Regions from separate parts of the Staphylococcus sp. HMSC068C09 genome, predicted to be linked through region 1. Evidence: riboswitches for the same ligand, from Rfam matches in the RefSeq annotation. Region 1 holds a riboswitch; the other holds the start of a gene.
The links. A riboswitch is a leader RNA that binds a small molecule or an ion and turns the genes downstream of it on or off. The one in region 1 is predicted to bind thiamine pyrophosphate.

Region 1 (5,925 bases):
GAAATTGAAATAAAGTAATTCCTGATTCTAATGCTGCTTTTAAAACATCTTTAATGTTTTGATCACCGATGATGTCTTGTGTTCCACATATAAAATAAACTTGTAAACTTTTTGAATCAAACATATTTAAACCTCTTCACGTTTTACAAATTGTTTATAAGTATCATAGTTAAGTTGATACATTTCATCAAGTAATTGAGATAAGAATGTTCCAGGTCCATTAACCTTTTCACTTTTTTCAGCAATCTCTGCGGCGATATTATAATAACTTACTGATTCTTCTAATACTTGTAATGATGGATGTGTATTTCTAAATAAAAATCCAGCAACTAAACCGCCTAATAAACAACCAGCGCCTGTGATTTTTGCCAGTAATGGAGAACCATTTGATAGTTTGACAATTTGATTATCTTGAATAATAACATCTTCTCTACCTGTAATAACAATTGCTGTTTGATATTTTTCATAAGCTTTTTTAGCAATTGTCACTACATCTAAGTCTGTTTCCCCATCAGTGCCTTTCATTGTAGTATTTGAATCTACTAAAGTAAGAATTTCAGATGCATTTCCTTTAATCACAGAAACATTTATTTCAGAAAGAAAAGTTTCACAGAATTGTTTACGATATGTTGATGCGCCTACAGCAACTGGATCAAATACAATGGGTGTACCTTGTTGATTAGCAATTTTTCCAATTTCTAAAATATCTTTCTCATTTGCTTTAGTTAATGTTCCAATATTTATAAGTAGTGCCCCTGCTACTTTATAGAACTCTTCTGCTTCTTCTGGAGCTTCACTCATTGCTGGACTTGCACCAATACTCAAGAGTCCATTCGCAGTGAAGTTTTTAACCACATCATTGGTATAACAGACTACTAGTGGATTCTCTTGTCTTATCTTTTCTAAACTATTCATCGTCTAAACCTACTTTCTTCATATAAGCAAAATGGTTTACCGGGCCGCGTCCTTGACCGATTTCAGGTGTATGTTCAATACTTAATGAAATAAATTTTTTAGCTTTTTTTACAGCTTCATAAATTGTTTTACCTTTAGCTAGTTCGGCTGTGATAACAGCTGAAAATGTGCAACCTGTACCATGAGTATGTGGCGTATTAAATCGCTTCTCTTCAAAAGTATAGACATCATCTTTAGTAAATAAAAAGTCTTTAGCATTATTTAAATCAGCAGAATGACCGCCTTTAATTACTACACCTTTACTTCCTATTTCATTTATAAATATATGACCTGCTTTACGAATATTATCTTCAGTATCAATTTTCAAGCCAGTAATTTCTTCAGCTTCTGGAATGTTAGGAGTAACGACATCCGCTAATGGTAAGAGCGTTTTCTGAAGATGTTTTTTTGTTTCATCATCCATTAAGGAATCACCACTTTTTGCTAGCATAACTGGATCGATAACATAGGGAATATTGCTATGATTTTTTAAATACGTTTGAATCAGTTCCATCGTTTCATGTGTAGCAATCATTCCAGTCTTAATTGCGTGAGGTAATTCATCATCAAATACGCTATCTAATTGTTCTTTAACCCAACTAGTTTCTAGATTATGGATATGTTGAACTCCTTTAGTATTTTGAGCCACAATACTTGTAATAGCAGCCATTCCATATACGCCACAAGCATGGAATGATTTTAAATCTGCCATAACTCCTGCGCCACCAGAAGGGTCAGTACCAGCAATTGTTAACGCAATCTTAGGTTTATTCATGATTTGCTCCTCCAAAATCCCATTCTTCATCAATGTATGCCATATTAAAGAAGTGACGTTCATGTACAGTACTTTGTAAAAATGCTTCTTTAATTTCTCTTTTTTCCTGTTCGGTACAATGTTCTGTAAGTTCATTTAACAAACGGTCAAATACTTCAATTAAAGGTGCCATTTCAGTGCTATAAAAATCAAGCCACTTAGCAGTAAGTGCATCTCTATTAAGATTTGAATCTTCTAATCCCCATTTAGCAACCACTTCATATACGTAAGGACATGGTGCCATTGCAGCTATAGTGTATGCAGCATTTTCGTGTGTATAAGCATGATAATACATATGTTTAATGTAATGATCTCCACTAGGTGGCCACACTTTTTCTTTTACAATTTCTTCATAAGGTTCATTAATATAGTCCGCTAAAATTTCATGGGCTTCTACTTCGCCGTCTAACATAAATTCAATTTGCTCTACTAAGAATTTCACTTCTTTCATAGTAGGTGCTTTAGGAATAAGTAAAGCATATAAATTAGTAAATTCTTTTAAATAAGAAGCATCAGCACGTAAGTATTGGCGTACTGCTTGTTTTGATAATTTTCCCTTTAATAAATCTTGAATAAAACCATCATTATAAATCTCTTCAATAATTGGCTTTGACGCTTGCTTTAATTCATCTGAAAAACTCATTAACTATTCCTCCTTAAATAAAAAAACTACATTTCAACGTAGAAATGTAGTCAATATTCAAAAAAATAGAATGAATGAATATGTATTACTACTTTCCTACGTTGGCATTAACCAAATCAGGTTATAAGGGTCTGAATGCTTCATCTCAGCCATGTTCCATGGCTCCCCTAGTAGTCTTTAGTTTAATTTAACCATAACAAAACCATTGTTATAATTCAAATAAAAAAGATATTCATTGAAATAAGTTTAATTCATACAACTATTATTATAAATATAATAAATAAAGAATAGTACAGAAATCTTTCTAAATTCAGTCATTACTATCAATATATATAAAAATGCCTAAGACAACTCATATTGTCTCAGGCACTAGTAAATTATTTATTAAGTTTTACGCTGTAACCCATTGAGATGGACCTGCAGTATTATAAAGTTTTACTGCCGCAGCATCTTGAACACTTTCAGGTGCTTGTGCTGGTGATACACCTTTATATTGTGCTGGTGCTACTGAATCCCAAGTAGATTGTAAGAATTGATATTTACCTGCTGCACCAGAAGAAGGGTTGATGGCATGAATATCTCCACCTGATTCGCGTTGAGCGATTTGTTGTAAATGACTATTTACATTTACAGATGAACCACTTGTTGATTGTTTAGGTTGATTTGTAGTTGCATTAGCAGGTGCTTGTTGTGTTTGAGTTGCTTGTTTAGTTTGTGTTGTTTTTGGTGCTTGTTGTGTTTGAGCTTCATTTGCATAGTGTTGACTTACATTTGAAGTTGAAGCTGATTGATTTATATGATTATAATTATTATTTTGGAAAGATACATTTTGTGCTGATTGAGTTGAAGCTACATTTTGATTAGCACTATTTACAGTTGAACCGTTTGATGGATAATATTCCCATTTAAAATATGTTCCATCTGACCAAAAATGATAAGTTTTACCATTTAAATTAAATTGGTAATTATAAGCTCCTTCTTGAATAGGATGTTGATTTAATGATTGATCGTTAGATTCCGCTAATTGAGCTAATTTTTCTTTATTAATTTGATTTTCACTTGCATCAGCATGACTTACGTTTCCTGCTACTAATCCTAAGCCTACTGCTAATGAAGATGCAATAATTGTCTTTTTCATAATAGTATAATCCTCCTAAGTCATTTGTTTTCTTAAATATTTTACGGATACTACTCTAACATCTAAAAAAGCTTAGCAGGTTACAGTGAAATAAAAAAAATATACTTATTTTACATTAAAATTACATAGATTTGTAAATAATTTTTCTTATATATATACTATAAACACTTTAATGGCAGTGTTTATTAGATATATAATAAAAGAACCAACTGTAATTACTTTGTAATATTTCAGAAAAATACACTGTCTTTTTTATCATTCAATGAATGAGTTGTATCTAATGTCTTATACATAGTTAAAGAGGTCGGAATATTTATACCGACCTCTTGAGTATATTTGAGTATAATTGAAAGACTTATTTTATATTAATTGGAAAGGTTTGGAGTATTAAAAATAGAGAGTTTTATTTTATATTCATTAATTCGAGATTATCAAATGGATAAGTGTCTGTATTTAGTGAGCTATCTGAGAGTTTTTCATTATTTAATTTAGGGGACATAAATTTAATTGTTTCAACATATAATTCTGTGACAAAGTGAGTTTGTTTTTCCTTTTCATATTTACGAGAACGCATTTGGCCAGTAATACCTACTAAAGATCCTTGAGAAGTATATTTTTCAATGTTGCTGGCCATCTTACCAAATGCTTTACAAAATATATAATCACACGCTATTTCATCATTTTCATCTTTATAATTACGTTCAGTAGCCACACTAAACGTTGCGATTTTCACCTCCTCATTATCATAAATTTTTGCATCTTTAGTCATACGACCAACGATTACTATCTTATTTAACATGTGTCACCTCCTTATATCGTTATATTAAATAGAATTGAATATAACGTCAAAAAGCTATTTTTTTAGATTTCTTCCCTTTTTAGTATTAATATCTGATATATTTAAGAAAAATATTAAGATATGAGACGACTTATTTAACAAAAAAACAATAATCATATAATTTAAAAATGTTTAAGAGTATGGGAGACATGTTATGAAGACTTTTAAAGCAGTTCGATTCCAAATAGTAAGCGATGATAACAGGATTTCAGAATTTGAACTTTATGATGGTGTTATTATAAATAAAGAGAATAGTGGTACAGGTTGGCTCCTAGAAATTGTAATTTCAGATACACATTATGATATCATGCAAAAATTTTATGAATCACAAACAGTATTAGATATCAGAGTAGTGATTACTAGACCTTCTAACGATCCAGCATTGTTTGATGCAACAATAAAACATATCTCTCTATTTGAAAGGAAAATATCAATTATTTTCGAGTGTCATATTTATACACACCGTCAGGTATACGCAGAAACACTATTAGAACAACTTATTGATGAAGGATTATCTGGAGAAGAATTAAAAATTACATTTAACAGAATGATGCAATCTAAACCGAAATTAAAAGAAGAAAAATTTGAAAGATAAAAATAGAGTAGTAACGAAATGAATGATTTCGCTACTACTCTTATTTTAATTACGCATCTTGAATAGCAAAAGTAAGTTCACAACTACAAGCAAGTTGTCCATCAACAGTAGCTTTTGCTGTACCTTTTCCAATAGGACCTTTAATTTTTGTAATTTCAACTTCTAACATTAAAGTATCACCAGGTGTCACTTGTTTTTTAAATCTACATTTATCAATCCCAGCAAATAATGCAATTTTACCTTTATTTTCTTCACTATTTAACATAGCTACCGCTCCAGTTTGTGCCAAAGCTTCTGTAATGAGAACACCAGGCATAACTGCATAATCAGGAAAATGTCCTTGGAAAAACGGTTCGTTTCCTGAAACTTGTTTTAAACCTACACAACGCTTTCCTTCTTCATATTCAACAATACGATCAATAAGTAAAAAAGGTTGTCTATGAGGAATGATTTTTTTTATTTCATTATAATCAAAAATTGTTTCCATAACTATTACCTCAAATCTATTTAAAAATTAGTCATCGACTCTTTTGATATCTGCACCAAGTGATTTTAACTTCTCATGGAAATTAACATAACCACGATCTAAGTGTTTAAGTTCTGTCACTTGAGTTGTACCTTCTGCCACTAAACCAGCCAAAATAAGAGCTGCGGCTGCTCTTAAATCCGTAGCTTTTACTTGAGCACCTTGTAGTTGACTTTTACCTTCTATTTTAGCACTTCTACCTTCTACATTAATATTAGCATTCATTCTTCTAAATTCTGCAACATGCATAAATCTATTTTCAAATACTGTTTCAGTTACCACTTTATGGCCTTCAGCTGTTAATAATAATGCCATCATTTGTGATTGCATATCTGTAGGGAAACCTGGATGAGGCAGTGTTTTAATATCTACAGGTTGAAGTTCACCATTTGTAGTAACATGTACACCTTCCTCATT
Region 2 (5,925 bases), on a different contig from region 1:
CACATTCATCATCTTTTAAAATATCGATATTCAATGCTTTATAATCAATATGAAATGTATCAAGAGTAATTAACTTATGAGAAAATCCATGACCAGATAAATAACGAATCGCTTCTGTGACCTCATAGCTTGCTACCTGTGTAATCACAGGCGGTAATACGCCATTAATAGCACAACTCTCTGCACTGGTTGGAATTTGTTTTAATAAACATTTCAAACAAGGTCCTTTGAAATCAATGCCGTAAACGGTACCTTTACTGCCTACAGCAGCACCATACACCCACGGAATATGGTGTTTTTGACAGGCTTCGTTAATAAGATAACGAATTTTGAAATGATCCATACCATCAATGACAATATCAGGATTGACGGCTTTTAAAATGTCCTCAATAGTTGTAGAGTCAATTTCTTGGTAATAAGTTTGAACGTTGACATTTGAATTAATGTGTTCAATCTTTTGTTTAACTGCGTGAACTTTAGGGACCATATTGTGAGCATCATCTTCAGTATAGAGTGCTTGGCGATGTAAATTAGATAATTCAACGATATCCATATCGACAATGGCTAAATGATGCGCACCCATACGTGCTAAAAGCTCTGCAACGTGACTTCCTAACGCGCCTGCACCAAGTATTAAAATGGTTGCATTGGAGAGGGCATTTTGGCCCTCCTCTCCAAATGCATGATAACGCAATTGACGGTTATAGCGTTGCATTATAAGAATCCTAAACCTTCAGTAGGGCTTGATGCTTGGGCAGTATATTTTACTGGAATACGTCCTGCTTCATATGAGAGACGACCTGCATGAATACCAAGTTTCATTGCTTCAGCCATTTTAACAGGGTCTTTTGCACCTGAAACTGCAGTGTTTAAAAGAATAGCATCAGCGCCTAATTCCATCGCATGACACGCATCTTTTGGTGAACCAATACCAGCATCCACAATAACGGGAACATTAGAATGTTTAATAATGTAACTTAAATTAAGTTGGTTATTAATACCACGTCCAGTACCAATTGGAGAAGCAAGTGGCATAACAGCATGAACACCTAATTCTTCTAAACGTTTCGCTAATACGACATCATTAGAAATGTAAGGACATACGATATAACCTTTTTCTAATAACACTTTACATGCTTCATATGTTTCAAATGGATCAGGTAACAATGTTTCATCGTCACCAATCACTTCAACTTTAATCATGTCACATACGCCAGCATGTTTTGCAATTTCAGCGATACGAATCGCTTCTTCAGCAGTTTTGGCGCCGGCTGTATTTGGAAAAGTAATAAAGTCGTTAAGATTAACACTTGCTAATGGATTAGGTAAGTTTTTATCATATAAATTCATACGTCTTACAGCAAAAGTCAGTACATTCGCTTCTGCTGCTTCAATCGCTTTTGTTTGCGTCGCTTCATCTTCAAATTTTCCTGTACCTAATAATAAACGAGATTTAATTTCTAATGGTCCAATTTTAAACATTTTATCCGCCTCCAACAAATTCTAATAATTCTAATCGATCATCTTCACGTACTGTATGTTGATCGTAGTCTTCTTGTTTAATTAAAGTTTTATTATGTTCGACAATGACACGTTTAGGATCTAATTCAAGAGATTCAAGTACAGATGTAATAGATTGTTCTGAATCAAAATTGAATGTGTCCCCATTAATGATACACTTCATGATTTAACCTCCTTGAAGCACTAAATGATTCATATCGACGCGGTTTAACACCGGTGAGTATCCAATTGGCGATATCACGACCGATAATAGGCGAAAGTAAAATACCGTTACGATAATGACCAGAAATCACAAATAAACCTTCATCAATACGGTCCATTATCGGTATTTCTCCTTCAGTATATGGACGGACACCAGACCACTGTTTAATGACTTTTCCGTGTGCGAGTTCTGGTATACGTTCATTTGCAAAGTGGTGTAACCAAGAGATGCCATCGTATGTATTACCAACTGAATAGTTATCAAACTCGCTTGTGGCACCAATTAAGAAACGATTTGGATATTTTGGCACGATATAACAGCCATTGGTCATAAATACGGTTTCTTTTAAATCCAAGTGGTCATTTTCAATCAGTAAAACTTCACCTTTTACACCGACTACATCTCTAGGTAGTGAGTATTGAGTTAATAATTTAGATGTCCATGCGCCTGCTGCCACAATGACTTTCTTAGCTTGTAATGTGCCTTGTGACGTTTCAACATCGTAGTACCCATTTTGGCGCTGAACAGATTGTACCTCTGTATTGACATATCGCTTAATTTGACGTTGCTTTAAAGATGTAAATAAAGCTTTAGTGTAGTGATTGGCATTAATCTGTCCATCTTGTGGAATGTAAATAGCCATTTCACTTGATGTTACTGTACCATTCGTTAAATGAGTCAGTTCCTCATCTGAAAGAACAATGACACTAGAATCTAAACCACTTAAAAACTGATACTGTTTTTCTAAATTTTCAACATCTTCAGGACGATTAGCTACTTTAATTAAACCTGAATTTTGAAACTGAATATCAATACCTGTCTCATCTTCTAAATCTTGACATAATTGTGGAAAGAGACTTCGTGATTCAAGAGCAAGTCTAAATAAATCAGTATCTTCAGTAAATTCATTTTGAGCACCTAACATGCCACCTGCTTTATATGACGCGTGTTTACCTGGTACGTCACGATCGATAAGTGCAATGTCAAGGTGAGATTGACTTAATTGGCGTGCAATAGACATGCCAATCACGCCCGAACCTATGATTAAAACATCATGCATCTTTCAACCACTCCTTTCGCAATAGTTCAATTTGTTGTAAAGATGCGTTCATAAAAAAAGAAATCGCACAAATTCCTTTAAAACCATGAGGTAATTGAAGAATCGTTTTTTTAGTGATACCTCCAATGGCATAAATGGGAATAGGAATCTCTAACACACGCTGAATCTCTGCTTTTGATCGAGGCAATTGATTAGGTTTTGAAGGTGTCTTAAAAATGTGACCAAAAAAGACATAATCAAGATCGTGTTCATAAGCTGCTTTAACAGATTCAATTGAATGTGTAGACATACTCACTTCAATCTCTGGATGCGTTGATTTATAGCTAAATGCATCTTCATCCATTTCTCGAAAATGAATATGAGAGAGGTGAAGTTGTTCAAGTAAATGTACATCACTATGAATAATGATTTTTGATTTAGGGAATCCTTTTTCTATAAGTGATGTTAAAAATGAAGACAAATCACTTGATGACATGGGAGTACGAAACAATAACCCATCTATTCCATCCGAGATATCAAGAAAATGTTGTACATCATCATTGGTTAAATCTTTATATTTCGTTATCGCTATAAAAATGAACATCACTCCTTAGTAAACAAAAAACGCTATTTCCCTGCAGTAGGGAAATAGCGTTTTGCTTAACTTTACGATATCCTAGTCGCCACTTTCCTACGCCAGTACAAACTGGATCAGGTTCCAGGAATTATAAAGTTCGTTCTTTACTCTCAGCCTTAAACAAAGGCACTTCCAGTGGATCGTTTATTCAGTTGTGTTTAAAATAAACATCAGCATTTTTGCTTCATTTTTATTCTACAACCTTTTTTAATAGAGTTCAAATACAAAAACAAATTAGATTTGTAGCAATATACTTTTTAATCAGTAAAACACATTTTATATAGTCATGTATAAATAAGATAAAAAATATTCAAAAAGTAATTGTAAACGCTTGCAAAAACTGTTAATATTATAAAAAATATATCAGAAAGCCTATGAGATGAGGCTCGAAAGGCGGTTGGAAACAACAGGGAAAGACGTGATTGGGAGTTTTCATTGTCAACGTATAAGTAGAATCAACACAATTTTAAAGGGAAGCAGGAAAAATAATTATGGTACAAAGACAAAAGAAAAGTAAGGTTCGTTGGTATTTCGCTATCGCATTCTTTATTATTGGGGTTATTGCATATATGGATAGATCTAATATCTCATTTATTGCACCTCAAATGATGGAAGATCTTCACATGACAAAGCAACAATTTGGTTTATTAGCTTCATTCTTCTCACTGGGTTATGCATTGATGCAAGTCCCTTCAGGTATGTTAGCAGAGAAGTTTGGTCCGCGTAAGATGATTTCAATCGCATTATTATGGTGGAGTGCATTTACAATTTTAACGGGAATGATTAAACATCATGGTCTATTATATTTAGTACGTTTCTTATTTGGTATCGGAGAAGCGCCAATGTATCCATCTAATGCAGTATTCAATTCAACTTGGTTTGCTAAAGATGAAAAAGGGAGAGCATCGAGTGCGTTGTTAGCAGGATCATATTTCGGTCCAGTATTAGCACCAGTAGTTACCATCGCAATTGTTAATGCATTTAACTGGCAAGCTGTATTCTATATTTTCGGTGCGGTTGGTATTGTGATTGCAGCACTTTGGGCAATTATTGCAAAAGATTTACCAGAGCAACATCGCATGGTCAATGAAGCAGAAAAACAGTATATCATGCAACATCGTGATTTAGTAGAAACAACTAAATCCGTAGCACCTTGGAATCAATTTTTTAAACGCATGAGTTTCTATGCCATTGCAGGGCAATATTTCGTAGTTCAATTTGTTATTGCTCTATTCTTAATTTGGTTACCTACTTATTTAACTGAGCAATATCATGTACAATTTAAAGATATGACAATTAGTGCTTTACCATGGTTTATTATGTTTATTTTAATTTTATCTGCGGGTGCGATTTCAGATAAAATTTTGCATAGCGGTCAAAGTCGTTTTGTAGCGAGAGGGTTAATTGCAATTGTTGGCTTTATCGTATTTGCTATCTCCATCTTCTTTGCAGTTCATACACAAAACTTATATGTGACCATCTTTTGGTTATCACTTGGCTTAGGTGGTATGGGTATTTCAATGGGAATGAGTTGGGCAGCAGCAAATGACATTGGACGTAACTTTGCTGGTACAGTATCGGGTTGGATGAACTTATGGGGAAATATTGGTGCGTTAATCAGTCCGTTTTTAGCAGGTGCATTAGTATCATCACTTGGCTGGACAATGACATTCCAATTATTAATTATTCCAGCGGTGATTGCAGCTGTATTATGGTTCTTTGTGACACCAGACAAACCATTAATTAAAGACGAAAGTAGACATATTAAATAATATTTATACATTATCTACAAAAGTAAAAGCTTGGGACATTATCAGTTGTCTCAGGCATTTTTAATATATTGACTATCGATGACTGAATTGAAAATCAATGCGGCCTTTCTTCTTACTATCGTTTTCTTTTTATAATAGACGGGTAAAACGTTATAATTATATTTGGAAGGTGATTATATGATTATTATTAATGCGAAACTTAAAATTAAAGAAGATGTGCGTAATGACTATTTAGATTTAATGAACAAGTTAGTTCAAAGTTCACGTCAAGAACCGGGTAATACATTTTATGCTCATTATGAAGATGTAGCAGAACATAACACATTCGTTGTTGTTGAAAATTATAAAGACCAAGAAGCGGTTCAAGCACATAACCATTCAGATCATTTCAAAGCATTTAGTGAAAATATAGGAAAATATGTCGCTGAAGAACCTGTCATTGATGTAGCAGAAACAAAATAATAACTAAACTTGCCTTGTCTAAGTGATATTTGTGCTTAGGCAAGGCGTTTTTCATGTTATGATAAGATGTATGAAAAATGAAAGGAAAGATAGTAGTGAGACATGTGATTGCTTCATTAATAAGGTTTGATAAGCCTAAAATTAATATATGGAAAGGTATACGCCAAGGATTATTAATGATTATCCCAACATTGATAGGGTATTTACTAGGACATTTTAGTTTTGGTCTACTCGTAGCAACCGGAACTTTGGCACATACTTATGTATTTAAAGGTTCAGCACAATCCATGTT

Region 2: another riboswitch for thiamine pyrophosphate. It lies ahead of HMPREF2930_RS10140 (thiamine phosphate synthase); the one in region 1 lies ahead of tenA (thiaminase II).

The regions. Positions count from the first base shown of each region.
Region 1 covers NZ_KV813732.1:23,532-29,456, reverse strand. The annotation lists gene thiE (thiamine phosphate synthase) at 1-124, opposite strand, end outside; gene thiM (hydroxyethylthiazole kinase) at 127-915, opposite strand; gene thiD (bifunctional hydroxymethylpyrimidine kinase/phosphomethylpyrimidine kinase) at 908-1,729, opposite strand; gene tenA (thiaminase II) at 1,722-2,411, opposite strand; TPP riboswitch at 2,488-2,590, opposite strand; gene HMPREF2930_RS00740 (transglycosylase family protein) at 2,803-3,549, opposite strand; gene HMPREF2930_RS00735 (single-stranded DNA-binding protein) at 3,953-4,348, opposite strand; gene HMPREF2930_RS00730 (YwpF-like family protein) at 4,542-4,982, shown strand; gene fabZ (3-hydroxyacyl-ACP dehydratase FabZ) at 5,032-5,469, opposite strand; gene murA (UDP-N-acetylglucosamine 1-carboxyvinyltransferase) at 5,497-5,925, opposite strand, start outside.
Region 2 covers NZ_KV813778.1:129,563-135,487, forward strand. The annotation lists gene HMPREF2930_RS10120 (ThiF family adenylyltransferase) at 1-715, opposite strand, end outside; gene HMPREF2930_RS10125 (thiazole synthase) at 715-1,482, opposite strand; gene thiS (sulfur carrier protein ThiS) at 1,484-1,684, opposite strand; gene thiO (glycine oxidase ThiO) at 1,668-2,783, opposite strand; gene HMPREF2930_RS10140 (thiamine phosphate synthase) at 2,776-3,366, opposite strand; TPP riboswitch at 3,434-3,543, opposite strand; gene HMPREF2930_RS10145 (pyruvate MFS transporter) at 3,891-5,171, shown strand; gene HMPREF2930_RS10150 (putative quinol monooxygenase) at 5,349-5,633, shown strand; gene HMPREF2930_RS10155 (FUSC family protein) at 5,729-5,925, shown strand, end outside.